One region of the Dellaglioa sp. BT-FLS60 genome, then DNA from elsewhere that is predicted to be linked to it. Evidence: predicted binding sites of a transcription regulator. Region 1 holds the regulator's gene; each other region holds the start of a gene.
What was found. The regulator HrcA, encoded in region 1, represses chaperone genes, less so after heat shock. The targets are predictions, from matches to a motif close to TTAGCACTCNNNNNNNNNGAGTGCTAA.
Positions count from the first base shown of each region.

Region 2: groES (co-chaperone GroES) is a predicted target of HrcA. The motif match lies at 2,671-2,697, and genes of this name have one in related genera.
Region 3: clpP (ATP-dependent Clp endopeptidase proteolytic subunit ClpP) is a predicted target of HrcA. The motif match lies at 1,607-1,633, and genes of this name have one in related genera.

Region 1 is NZ_JBSOLI010000001.1:645-5,544, forward strand. Features, by position in the region: gene truB (tRNA pseudouridine(55) synthase TruB) at 1-485, shown strand, start outside; gene ribF (riboflavin biosynthesis protein RibF) at 502-1,437, shown strand; gene hrcA (heat-inducible transcriptional repressor HrcA) at 1,599-2,642, shown strand; gene grpE (nucleotide exchange factor GrpE) at 2,660-3,256, shown strand; gene dnaK (molecular chaperone DnaK) at 3,280-4,900, shown strand, end outside.
Region 2 is NZ_JBSOLI010000029.1:15,140-20,039, forward strand. Features, by position in the region: gene ACVQ8P_RS02145 (APC family permease) at 1-450, opposite strand, end outside; gene groL (chaperonin GroEL) at 700-2,325, opposite strand; gene groES (co-chaperone GroES) at 2,362-2,646, opposite strand; gene ACVQ8P_RS02160 (lysostaphin resistance A-like protein) at 2,872-3,510, shown strand; gene ACVQ8P_RS02165 (ABC-F family ATP-binding cassette domain-containing protein) at 3,532-4,900, shown strand, end outside.
Region 3 is NZ_JBSOLI010000036.1:30,644-35,543, reverse strand. Features, by position in the region: gene whiA (DNA-binding protein WhiA) at 1-570, shown strand, start outside; gene ACVQ8P_RS07430 (kinase to dihydroxyacetone kinase) at 593-844, shown strand; gene clpP (ATP-dependent Clp endopeptidase proteolytic subunit ClpP) at 973-1,566, opposite strand; tRNA gene ACVQ8P_RS07420 (tRNA-Arg) at 1,988-2,059, opposite strand; gene rpoN (RNA polymerase factor sigma-54) at 2,127-3,464, shown strand; gene ACVQ8P_RS07410 (sugar-binding transcriptional regulator) at 3,697-4,725, shown strand; gene gap (type I glyceraldehyde-3-phosphate dehydrogenase) at 4,786-4,900, shown strand, end outside.

The sequences.
Region 1 (4,900 bases):
CGGAACGAGAAATTACGGTTACGTCGTTTACGCAAACAAAGCCTGCAGAATATGATGCTGAAATTAAAAGACAAAAAATTTATTTTGAAGTTGCATGTGGTAAAGGAACTTATGTGAGAACGTTAGCAGTTGATCTTGGAAAAAAATTAGGTGTACCTGCTGTTATGTCTGATTTAACTAGATTAGAAAGTGGCGGTTTTAAAATTGATAAGGCCTTCACATTGGCGCAATTAAATGAAGCCAAAGACAACGGAACGTTAGAATCATTATTGTATCCAATTGATGCTGCTTTAACAGCATTTAAAAAGTATGAATTAACTGATGAACAATGGGCAATTGTTCGAAATGGTGGGTTTTTATCGGTTAATTCGTTTAATAATGAACCAATAGTTGCGTTAGTTTATGAAAATAAAATTAGATGTTTGTATAAATTGAATAATGAAAATCATCGTTATCAATCTGAAACAATGTTTGATTTAGGATAAAGGAAGTTAGTGTGACATGAAAGTTATTTATTTAACTGAGCCATATAATCCCACAGAAATTGACAGTGATGTTATTTCACTTGCCATGGGTTTTTTTGACGGTGTCCATTTAGGACATCAAGAAGTGATACAAACAGCTAAGAAAAAAGCTGATGAAAAGAATATTAAACTTGCGGTGATGACTTTTGATAAACATCCGTCGGTTCAATTCCAAAAAACACCTGAACAAAGTATTAAATATTTAACGTCTATGGAAAAGAAAATTACATTAATGGAAAAATTGGGTGTTGATATTTTTTATGTCCTGACATTGAATGATAATTTGGCAAATTTAGCGCCACAAGCGTTTGTTGACAAGTATATGATTGCTTTACATGCAAAAATTGTCGTTGCTGGATTTGATTATACTTATGGTAAAAAAGATATCGCAAATATGGCTGTATTATCGTCATATGCCCAACAAAAATTTGAAATTGTGACTGTGCCAGAACTAACAGCTGGTAATCAAAAGATAAGTTCAACTAGAATAAGGGCTACAATTGATGCCGGACAAATGAGCAGTGTTAATGAGTTACTTGGCTATGAATATGAGACGATTGGTGAAGTTGTTCATGGCGAAGCTAGGGGTAGAGAACTTGGTTTTCCAACGTTAAATTTGGCATTTAATAAACATATTCGAATTCCGGGACCTGGCATCTATGTGACAGAAGTTCAAGTAGATGATATTTGGTATCGAGGAATGGCGTCTATTGGTTATAATGTGACGTTTGGTCAGGACCGTGAATTAACGGTTGAAATTAATTTATTTGATTTTAATGAAATGATTTATGGTAAAATTGTCACGGTTAAATGGTTGGCATATTTAAGAAGTGAAGTTAAATTTGATGGTATTGATGGCTTAATTGCACAATTAAATCAAGATAAAAAAAATACGAATGCTTATTTTAATTAACATGAATAAGCACTAATGACTGACTAAGTGGCGTCCATTTAGTTAGTCATTTTTCTTTAAAAAAAAATGAGTGCATTCCTTGACAATAATCCAAACATTTAGTATATTAATAGTTGTGTTAGCACTCAATAGTGTTAAGTGCTAAAAAGAGGTGATTGACCATGCTAACAGAAAGACAGATGTTAGTGTTAGAAGCAATTGTCAGAGTTTACACAGAGGTTGGTCAACCAGTTGGTTCTAAATCGGTTGTTGATTTTTTACCAATGCATGTTAGTTCAGCAACAATCAGAAATGAAATGGTGGCTTTGGAGAATAAAGGGCTTATTAAAAAAACACATTCTTCTTCTGGTCGGATTCCGTCATTTCTGGGATATCGATATTATGTTGATCATATTGTTAAACCTGGGGTCGTGCCAGCAGCAGAATTAGTAAATATTCAGAATTCTCTTGGTGTTCACTTTCAAAAGATTGATGAAATTTTTGCGGAATCGACTAAGATTCTTTCAGATTTAACAAATTATACGGCGATTTCATTACGACCTGAAACAGCGGAAAGCCGACTTGAAGGTTTCCGATTGGTTCCATTAGGTAACCATCAAATTATGGCTATTCTTGTGATGAGTAGTGGTGTCGTTGAAAATCAAACATTTGGTATTCCTAGTTCAATCAATAGCTCCGATTTAGAGGCTGTTACGAGGTTGTTGAATGATCAATTAATTGGATTGCCTTTAGCTGAGGTATCAAAAAAGTTAAGGACAAGTATTCCAGTGATGTTGATCAATTATATGCGTCAACCTGATGGCATTTTAGATGTTTTAGGTAATATTTTGAAGCAAGCCACGCGTGAACAAGTTTTTGTTGGTGGCAAATCTAATATATTGGATTTTGCGGCTGATAGTAACGTGGATGAATTGAAATCACTATACGATTTAGTCGATACATCGAATAATAAGAATATTGGCGAGTTAATTGGGAGTCAAGGTAAACCCATTCAAATCAAAATTGGTGAAGAACTAACAAATCAATTACTTGATAACTATAGCCTTATATCAGCTAGTTATGATGTGAGTGACCATGGTCAGGGTGTTATCGCATTATTGGGACCAGCAAACATGCCATATTCGAAAATGATTGGATTGCTAGATGCGTTTAGTGATGAACTTGCAAAAAAATTATTAGATTATTATCAACGATTTGATAAATAAGAAAAGGGGTGTTGTGTGTGGTTAAAAATAACAAAGAAGATTTAGTTGAAGAAGACGTTGCACAAGAACAACATCAGTCAAATGAAACAACTAATCAAAATGATAAAAAAAGTTCTGTTACTGATAAAGTAAAAGAAAAATTTAGTAAAAAACCTTCTGATGCAGATAAATTAGTTGAATTACAAGTTAGTTTGGATGCAATGGAGGATAAATATCTACGAGCAGAAGCCGAAATGGCAAACATGAACACGCGTTTCAAGAAAGAACAGGAACAACTCTTGAAATATAGCGGACAATCATTAGCTAAAGATGTCTTACCCGTTATCGATAACTTAGAAAGAGCATTGGCTATTGAGGTTGATACTGAAAATAGTGAACAGCTTAAAAAGGGTATCGAATTAGTTTACAAAGATGCGCAAAAAGCATTAACTAATAATGGTGTTATAGAAATCGAAACGACTGATGTGATGTTTGATCCAACTGTTCATCAAGCTGTTCAAACAGTGCCTGCTTCTGATGATCAGAAAGCAGATACAATTGTTCAAGTCCTTCAAAAGGGATACAAATTAAAAGATAGAGTGTTACGTCCAGCAATGGTCGTTGTCGCTCAATAATATAAGAAGAGGTAGAGAAAATTATGGCAAAAATTATTGGAATTGATTTAGGAACAACTAACTCAGCTGTTGCTGTTTTGGAAGGTAAAGAAGCAAAAATTATTACAAACCCAGAAGGAAATCGGACAACACCATCTGTTGTTTCATTTAAAGATGGCGAAACTCAAGTTGGTGAAGTTGCTAAACGTCAAGCAATTACAAACCCTGATACTGTGGCATCAATTAAACGTCACATGGGTGAAGAAGGTTACAAAGTTGATATTCAAGGTAAATCATATACACCTCAAGAAGTTTCAGCAATGATCTTACAATACATTAAAGAATATTCTGAATCATACTTGGGTGAATCAGTAACCAAAGCTGTTATTACAGTTCCTGCTTACTTTAATGATTCACAACGTCAAGCTACAAAAGATGCTGGTAAAATTGCTGGTTTAGAAGTTGAACGTATTGTTAACGAACCAACTGCTGCAGCTTTGGCATACGGTCTTGAAAATACTGAAAAAGATGAAAAAATCCTTGTTTTTGATTTAGGTGGTGGTACATTTGATGTTTCTATCCTTGAATTAGGCGACGGTGTCTTTGAGGTATTATCAACAAATGGTGATACTCATCTTGGTGGCGATGATTTTGATCAAAAAATCATGGACTGGTTAGTTGAAAACTTTAAAAAAGAAAATGGCATTGATTTATCAAAAGATAAAATGGCAATGCAACGTCTTAAAGATGCTGCTGAAAAAGCTAAAAAAGATGTCTCTGGGATTACTAGTGCCCAAATTAGCTTACCATTTATTACAGCCGGTGCTGCTGGACCTTTACATTTAGAAGCAACATTGTCACGTGCACAATTTGATAATCTTACACAAGATTTAGTTGAACGTACACGTATTCCAGTTCAAAATGCTTTAAAAGATGCTGGTTTAACAAATGCTGATATTGATCAAGTTATCTTAGTTGGTGGTTCAACACGTATTCCAGCTGTTCAAGCATTAGTTGAAAAAGAAACAGATCACAAACCTAACCAATCAGTTAACCCTGATGAAGCTGTTGCACTTGGTGCTGCAATTCAAGGTGGTGTCATTACTGGTGATGTTAAGGATGTTGTTTTACTTGATGTAACACCACTTTCATTGGGTATCGAAACAATGGGTAGTGTCTTCACTAAGTTAATTGACCGTAACACGACAATTCCAACAAGTAAGTCACAAACATTCTCTACAGCTGCTGATAATCAACCAGCCGTTGATATCCATGTGTTACAAGGTGAACGTCCAATGGCTACTGATAACAAGACCTTGGGTCGTTTCCAATTAAACGATATTCCTGCTGCTCCTCGTGGAATCCCTCAAATCGAAGTTAAATTCGATATTGATAAAAATGGTATTGTTAATGTTTCTGCTAAAGATTTAGGCACAAACAAAGAACAAAAGATTACAATTAAGAGTTCAGGCGGTCTTGCAGAAGACGAAATTGAACGCATGGTTAATGAAGCTAAAGAAAATGAAGAAGCTGATAAAGCACGTAAAGAAGAAGTTGACTTGAAGAATGAAGTTGACCAATTATTATTCTCAGTTGATAAAACTTTAGAAGAATTAAAAGGTAAAGTAACTGAAGAAGAAATTAAATCTGCTGAAGATGCTCGTG
Region 2 (4,900 bases), on a different contig from region 1:
AATCACTGAAATAACCACTTGATGCCCATACAATGATGGCACCGCAGAAATTAGCGCTTCAGTCCCTGCGGATACACTAACCGCAACAGTTAGCATATAATCAATTAAAAGTGAGCCACCGGAAATTAAACCTGCTTTTTTACCTAAATTTTTGCTTGAGACGACATAAGCGCCCCCACCTTTAGGATAAGCATGGATAATTTGACGGTAAGAAATGGTAATTGATGCCAATAAAATTAAAACTAATAACGCAATCGGTAATGAGTACCAAATTGCCATCGCAGAAAAGCCAACCAAAACGGTCACAATTTGTTCAGTCCCGTACGCCACAGATGACAATGCATCTGATGATAAAAGAGCTAATGCCTTAAACTTTGATAATTGCTGATTTCCCTCTTCAGAAGATTTCAATGGTTTCCCAATTAACAATCTCTTTAAATAACGCCACATTTCATCTTTACCCCTTATGTTCTAAATTTAAAAAAATTATTCATAAACGTTGCCCTGACGGTACGTTCATCTTACCGAATAGTTATTTTATTCACTAATTCCTATCCACCGAATTCACTCTATTTTACCCGTTTATATTTAAATATACAACACCATAAATGAACTTTATTCCCCACAAAAAAAGAGTTACCACTCGCAATTAGCGCAGAGTGATAACTCTTTAAATTTTATTATTTTATGAAACTTGGGTTACATCATACCGCCCATGCCACCAGGCATTTGTTGTGGGTCAGCTGCAGATTCTGGTTCCGGTTTGTCGGCAACAACTGCTTCAGTTGTTAACAATAAAGCAGAAACACTGGCTGCATTTTGCAATGCTGAACGAGTCACTTTAGTTGGATCAACAATTCCAGCTTCAATCATATCTTGCCATTCATTAGTTGCGGCATTGAAACCAATACCTATTTTTTCTGATTTTAATTTTTCAACAATAACGGAACCTTCAAGACCCGCATTTTTAGCGATTTGACGTACAGGTTCTTCCAAAGCACGTTGCACAATCTTGATACCCGTTAATTCATCACCAGTTGCTTCGAGTGCAGCAACTTTTCCAATAACGTTAACGAATGCTGTCCCACCACCGGCAACGAAACCTTCTTCAACTGCGGCACGTGTGGCATTCAAAGCATCTTCAATGCGGTATTTACGTTCTTTTAATTCTGTTTCAGTTGCAGCACCGACTTTGATGACAGCAACCCCACCAGATAATTTAGCCAAACGTTCTTGTAATTTTTCGCGATCAAATTCAGAAGTTGTTTCATCGATTTGTTTTTTAATCAAACCAACACGTTCTGTAATTTTAGCTTTATCACCAGAACCTTCAACAATCACTGTGTTTTCTTTTGTGATATTGACTTTACCAGCTGAACCTAATTGTTCAATGGTTGTATCTTTCAATTGTAAGCCAAGTTCATCAGTAATCACTGTAGCACCCGTTACAATAGCGATATCTTCAAGCATTGCTTTACGACGATCACCAAATCCAGGTGCCTTAACAGCAACAACGTTGAATGTCCCACGAATTTTATTCAAGACTAAGGTTGGTAAAGCTTCGCCATCAACATCATCAGCAATGATTAATAATGGACGACCTTGTTCAACAATAGATTGTAATAAAGGTAATACTTCTTGAATGTTAGAAATTTTCTTATCAGTCACCAAGATATATGGTGTTTCTAAGTTAGCTTCCATTTTATCGTTATCAGTTACCATGTATTGTGACAAGTAACCACGATCAAATTGCATCCCTTCAACAACATCTAATGAGGTATCAATACTTTTTGATTCTTCAATTGTAATCACGCCATCATTACCGACTTTTTCCATAGCGTCAGCAATCAAAGCACCAATCTCATCATTAGCTGAAGAAACAGAAGCGATTTGCGCGATGTCTTCTTTTGTTTCAACTTTGTGTGATAATTCATGTAATTCAGCAACTGCAGCTTTTGTAGCAGCTTCAATCCCACGACGAATACCAACAGGGTTAGCACCAGCCGTCACATTTTTCATACCTTCAGTCACGATAGCTTGTGTTAAAACAGTTGCAGTTGTTGTCCCATCCCCAGCAATATCGTTGGTTTTTGAAGCAACTTCTGACACTAATTTAGCACCCATATTTTCAAAATGATCTTCTAATTCAATAGCGCGAGCAATTGTCACACCATCATTTGTAATTGTTGGTGAGCCATATGATTCTTCCAAAACAACATTACGGCCTTTTGGTCCTAAAGTTGATTTAACCGTATTGGCTAATTGGTCAACACCTCTAAGCATTGCTGAACGAGCATCTTCAGAAAATTTTAATTCCTTTGACATAATTAATCCACCTCATCTTTAAATTTAAAATTTAACTTAATCTACAGTTGCGACGATATCTTTTTCGTGCACAATCAAGTAGTCTTTACCTTCAAATGAAACTTCTGATCCGGCATATTTATCAAATAAAACGGTTTGTCCGACGTTGACAGTAACGGCAATCTTCTCACCATTATCCATTGTACGGCCATCACCCACCGCAATAACTTTACCTGTTTGTGGTTTTTCTTGTACATTACTTGCCAAGACAATACCACCTACCGTTGTTTCTTCTTCTTTAGTTACTTCTAAAATAACTCGATCTGCTAATGGTTTTAACACGTTCTATCCCTCCAACACTATTATTTAGCACTCTATCTTCCTAAGTGCTAATCACAAAATTAACTATAATCAATTTTACGGACAATTGCAAGTATTTCAGCTCTTATTTGATAGAAGTTTTCATATGAATTAAATTCGTTATCCGACCAATTATGCTATACTTATCATACGAATTTGTTCGACAAAATAATGCACGACTAACTAATTATATTTAAAGGAGTTTTCATGTCAAAATCAACTAGTAAAAATTCAATTGCCATTTTATTAGGCTATCTCGTCATCTTCGTTCTACCAACGGTTCTGAATCAACTATTTTCTCTAAAATCGATTATCTATCCGGCTATGACAGCTGACTATGCCTTAGGTGCGATCCTCTTAGTTTGGCTAAATTATTACTTCAGTACTAAAAATTCAATTAGTGGTCATTCTAATTGGACACAAATTATTTTGTGGGGATTTCTCGGATTCATTTTAACGTTAATTATTCAGTCCGTTATTCAAACGATTTATTACTCACTTTTAAAAACGACTGTGCCTTCACAGAATACAAGTGAAATCATGACGATTGTTACAAAATATCCCTATTATATGTTGGCAATCTCATTTGGCGCCCCTATTATGGAAGAACTTGTTTTCAGAAAAGTTTTCTTCGGTAACTTAGCCAGTTTTATACCACCAATGTTCGCCGCAATTATTTCCAGTTTACTATTCAGTCTAGCGCACAATGATGGACATCTAGCCATCTACTTTTTAATTGGTTTACTTTTTTGTTACCTTTATAAACGAACTGGTAGTATTAAAACGTCAATGATTGCACACATTCTCATGAACAGTTTCGTATTAATCATTCAAGTATCACTTTAAAAAAGAAAGGTGGGATTCGTTTTGATCCTGTTACAAGTCCAACAAGCAGCCCGCTATTTCGGTGCTGACGTTCTATTCGAAAATGTTAATATGGATATTAAAGACGATGCCAGAATTGCCTTAGTTGGCCGAAATGGTGCCGGTAAATCAACATTAATTAAAATGATCATTGATCAAGAAGCCACTGATGCCGGTCAAATCATTAAACATAAAGGGATGACTATTGGCTACTTAGCACAAACAACCATTGTTTCTTCCGAACGTTCAATCTGGGAAGAAATGAGTCATGTCTTTGATTATCTCAAGAAAATGGAAACGCAAATTCATGCATTAGAAGCCCAAATTGCTGACCCAAAAAATGCAGAAGATTCTGAAAAATTCGACAAACTATTATCAACTTATGATCAACTGTCACATGATTTTAGTGAAAAAAATGGTTATGGTTACGAATCAGAAATTCGTTCCGTCTTACATGGCTTTAGATTTTATGAAGAAGATTTTGATCGTGATATCAGAACTCTTTCTGGGGGTCAAAAAACACGCTTAGCATTAGCTAAATTACTTTTAGAAAAACGTGATTTATTGATTTTAGATGAACCGACTAACCATTTAGATATTGAAACCTTAACATGGTTAGAAGGTTATTTGAAAACTTATACGGGAGCCCTCTTAATTGTCTCTCATGATCGTTACTTCTTGGATAAAATCGTCACAGAAGTTTACGATATGAGTCATCATGAAACAACCCACTATAATGGTAATTATTCTCAATTTATTGTCAAAAAAGAAGCTAACTTAAAACAAGAATGGAAAGTTTTTGAAAAACAACAAGATAGAATTGAAAAACTTGAAGATTTTGTTAATAAAAATATCGTTCGTGCATCAACAACCAAACGAGCACAAAGTCGGCGTAAACAACTTGAAAAAATGGACAAAGTTGATCGCCCAGATGGTGACGAAAAAGCACCCCGTTTTAGTTTTAAAGCAGCCGATGAAAGTGGCAATATCGTTCTAACGGTTGCTAATGCAGCTGTTGGGTACGACAATACCGTTTTATCTGAACCCGTCTCAATCGATTTACATAAACATCAAGTGCAAGCAATTGTCGGTCCGAACGGTGTTGGTAAATCAACCTTGCTTAAAAGTGTCTTAGGTCAGATTCCCTTCATTCGAGGTGAAGCTTTCTTCGGTGCCAATGTCCATATCGGTTATTATGATCAGGAACAAAATCAATTAACAGATAAAAATACCGTTCTAGATGAACTCTGGAATGATCATCCAACAACACCTGAAACAGACATACGCTCATTATTAGGTAGCTTTCTATTTTCAGGTGACGATGTTTTGAAACGTGTTTCAAATTTAAGTGGTGGCGAAAAAGCACGGCTGG
Region 3 (4,900 bases), on a different contig from region 1:
ATGCGCTCGTATTTACGTGGGGCTTTCTTGGCAGGTGGATCAGTTAATAATCCTGAAACAAGTCGTTATCATTTGGAAATATATTCTGTCTATGAAGAACATAATCAAACAATCTGTGAAATGATTAATAAGTTTGGGTTTAACGCTAGAATGACTGAACGTCGTAGTGGTTATATTGTTTATTTGAAAGAGGCAGAAAAAATTGCTGATTTTCTTTCATTAATTGGCGCTACAACTGCTATGTTGAAATTTGAAGATATCAGAATTGTCCGTGATATGCGAAACTCCGTTAATCGAATGGTTAATTGTGAAACGGCTAATATGAATAAAGTTGCTGATGCTGCCAACAAACAAATTGCAAATATTGAGTTTATTGCACAATCAGTGGGATTAGGTCAATTGCCCTCTAAATTAAAAGAAGTGGCTGAAGCACGATTAGTTCATCAAGAAGTCAGTTTGAAAGAATTAGGCGATTTAGTACCCGGTGGTCCAATTTCAAAATCTGGAATTAATCATCGATTACGGAAAATTAATGATTTTGCTGAAAAAGTTCGAATTGGTGAAAAATAGCATTTTGGAAGGATAAAATATCGTGATAGAATTTAAATATGATACGCAGTTACTGTTAGAAGGCAGCACGTTGAGTGAAGATCAATTATATAGTGAAATATTGCGTCAATTTGAAGGGGATAGTTTACTCGTTGCTGGTGATTCTGATTTGATGAAACTACATTTTCATACGAATTATCCATGGGAAATTTTGGCATATTGTGCCGGACTTGGAGAAATCTTTGATATTGTTGTTGAAGATATGGTAAGACAATCTAAAGGATTAAAAGGTTAATATAAAATAATCATCTGCTTGATCGTTGGTGCCTCAGCTATCAAACAGATGATTATTTTTTTATTTTACGAAATAGGCAAAAAAAGACACTAACAAATTAAATTGTCAGTGTCTTTGAGGCTCGAAACTTATTTAAGGCCTTTTTTGTTAGTCATAATTTCATCAATCAAACCATATTCTTTTGCTTGTTCAGCAGTCATATAGTTATCACGATCTGTATCTTTATTAAGAACTTTGATATCTTGACCAGTTGCATCAGCCAAAATTTTGTTAATCAATGTTCTTGTCTTCAAGATATGTTCAGCAGCAATTTCGATTTCTGTTGCTTGACCTTGAGCGCCACCAAGTGGTTGATGAATCATAATTTCTGAGTTAGGTAATGCAAAACGTTTACCTTTTGTACCGGCAGTTGCCAATACACTGGCCATTGAAGCAGCCATACCCATAACGATTGTTTGAACATCAGCATTGATAAAGTTCATTGTATCGTAGATAGCTAAACCGGCTGAAACAGAACCACCGGGTGAGTTAATGTAAATTGAAATATCTTTTTCTGAGTCTTGGGCATCCAAGAAGAGCAATTGGGCGATAATAGCGTTTGCCATGTCGTCATTAACTTCACCTGAAAGCATGATAATTCTGTCTTTTAAAAGACGAGAATAAATATCGTATGCACGTTCGCCACCGGCAGATTGTTCGATAACTGTAGGAACTACATTCATAGTTGAAAACCTCCAAATTATTATTAATTACTTTTTTATATTAGCATTTGAACTAATGTAATGCTAGTTTAAACCCTTGGTCAAAAAAGGTCAAATAAAATGATTTGAGTATAAATAAAAAATAAGAACGGACATTTTTATTGGAAGTATCCGTTCTTATTTTCTGTTGTTGACTGCCTCATTATCGTAATAGTCAGATCTCGTGTAATCCTTTCATAATTATTTTCTTTAAATAATTATGCGATAAATTTGAGGACTAATAGCTATCTTAAGAAACATGATATATAATTAATAATGTAAGCGAAAACAAAAATACCTGACACTAATGTGAGGTGTTTAAAACAAGAAATTATTAATCCTAACTTAACCACACGAAAACGACATAAAAGTACTATAAATGTTGCTTTATCAGTGATGATGATGCGCCATGAGGGAGTCGAACCCTCAGCTCAAGAACCGGAATCTTACGTGCTATCCATTACACCAACGGCGCAGTACATTAATAGTTTAGCTGAATTACGTTGAAAAAACAAGCAACGAAATTGGAGGTCTAGAAGAAAATGGCATTTGAACAGAAATTTAAACAACAACAAACCCAAATTCAAAAATTGGCTATGACACCTGAATTGCAGCAGTCTATCAAAATGTTGCAATATAATATAGAAGATTTACAACAATTTATCACTGATAAAGTCATGGAAAACCCCTTGATTGAAGCGGTTGATGATAATCAAAGAATTCAAGCAGGTGAGTCTCGATATAAAGTGAATCTAACAACAGACGGTGATGCTGACTATATGAATTCGGTAAGTGATGATGAAGGGCAGTCTTTATTAGATTACTTGTTGGATCAAATTTATTTAACGATGCGACAGACGCCACTTAGAAAAGTTGTTCTTTATTTAGTAGATTATATTGAACAAACGGGTTATTTTAATGCGAATTTAGATGATTTAGCGGAAGAATCAGGGATACCACCTATTATGTTGATGGATGCATTAACCTTGATTCAACGTTTGGATCCACCTGGTGTTGGTGCACGAAACGTGCAAGAAAGTTTGATGTTACAGATTGATTCTGATGATTTAGCTCCTAAGATGGCATATACGGTTATTAAAGATGATTTCGATGATTTCGTTGATCGTAAATGGCAAGACATTGCAAAAAAATACCGTGTGAATGTCTCGAAAATTCAGGAAATATCGGATTTTGTTCGGACGTTATCACCTAATCCTGGCGCAGGTTTTGGGACAACTAGAATTGGGAAAATATATCCAGATTTGGTTTTAAAAAATAATAATGGTGAACCCGTGCTATATAAAGTTCGTGGGGCTCAGCCTGAAATTGTTTTCCAACAAAAATATTTTGATGATATGTCAAAAGACCAAGATCCTGAAGTGACAAAGTATCTGGCTGATAAGAAACGAGAATATGAATGGCTTGTTAGTGGATTGAAACAACGTGGTGATACTATTTTAAAAGTTGGACAATATATTTTGAAATATCAGGCAGATTTTTTCGCTGATAAATCAAAATCAATTAAACCATTACTTCTAAGAGAAGTTGCGGCTGCTTTAGATGTTCATGAATCAACGATTAGTCGAACGGTTAACGATAAATATATCGAAACGGAGTTTGGGGTTTATGAGTTAAAATCATTCTTTGGACAAGTAGCAAATAAAAATAAAAAGAATGCTGAAGAATTATCTTCAAAAGCTATCATGACAACCATTCAGACGTTGATTGATGCCGAAGAGAAGACCAAGCCCTTATCAGATCAAAAAATAGTTTTACAATTAATGAAACAAAATATCGATATTTCAAGACGGACGGTTGCTAAATATCGCGAAAACCTGAACATTCCGTCATCATCGGCAAGAAAACGCTACAAAGATTAAGAACATTAGGGACCTCTCCTCTTGCATATCAAACGGCAACTGCTAACATAGCAGATAGTCTGTTGAAGTGCTTGCAAAGCATAAAATAAACTGCTATAATTTGTCTTGTAATAAAGGTATGAAGACACTTTGATTAACGCAGAATGTTATTGTGCTTTGTTTTTTTTGGAATCAATGGGTCATAATGCGACACTACGGGACGTTTTACGCCCCGCAAGAGAGCAGGTGCACTATGCATCATGAATTAGAATGGATTGAAGCGATTGCACCGGACATGATTAAAGCCTTAAAACAAAGATATTTTGTTTTAAGGCAGATAGAGTGGATGATGCCAGTTGGTCGAAGAGTGTTGGCCTCAACTTTGAATCTTAGCGAACGCGTTATGAGAACTGAAACAGATTTTCTGCGTAAGCAAGAACTCATCAGCGTTGGTAAGTCAGGAATGACACTAACGGACAGGGGTCTATCAGTATTACATGGTCTTGAAAAAGTGATGGACAATTTAGTTGGTGTTCAGCAAAATGAACAAGAATTAAGTCGAATTTTAGGCATTAAGCATTGCTTGATTGTATCAGGTGATTCTGATGAACAACCTAAAGTTTTAGACGCAATGGGTAAAAGTTTAGCTGCGAAGTTAGCACTTTTATTGCCCGAAGGTAAAAATTTAATTGCGGTAATGGGTGGAACAACGATGGCTCAAGTAGCTGATCAGTTAACAACACGCATTTCAATTAAACGCGATTTAACTTTTTTACCGGCCCGAGGTGGTGTTGGCGAGTCAGTTGATATACAAGCCAACTCAATTAGTGGTAAAATGGCATTACATACAGGAGGGAATCATAGAGCCTTGTATGTACCCGAACAATTAAGTGAGAAAACGTACGAGCCTCTTCTTGAAGAACCGAGCATTCAAGAAGTTTTGGGCTTAATCAAGGAAAGCAATGCTGTGATTCACAGTATTGGAGAAGCAATGCATATGGCTAAGCGTAGAGACATGTCTAGTGGTATAATAAACATGTTGAAGAACGACAAAGCTGTAGGTGAGGCATTCGGATATTTCTTTGATGCTCAAGGTAAGGTCGTTTATAAGATTCCTCGTATCGGTTTACAAATAGAGGATCTCACGCATATAAAATGTATTTTTGCAGTTGCAGGTGGTCATTCAAAGGCTGAAGCAATTGTGGCATACATGAAACTTGCACCTAAACAGACGTGGTTAATCACGGATGAGGGTGCCGCAAACTCGATTTTAAAAAAGTAGTGTGTAAGCACGCTTTTTAAAATAAATAAATCTTCATTTCCTAAAGGAGGAAATTTAAGTATGTCAGTAAAAGTTGGTATTAACGGTTTTGGTCGTATTGGTCGTTTAGCTTTCCGTCGTATTGCTGAAGTTTCAGATAACATCGAAGTTGTAGCAATCAACGATTTAACTTCTC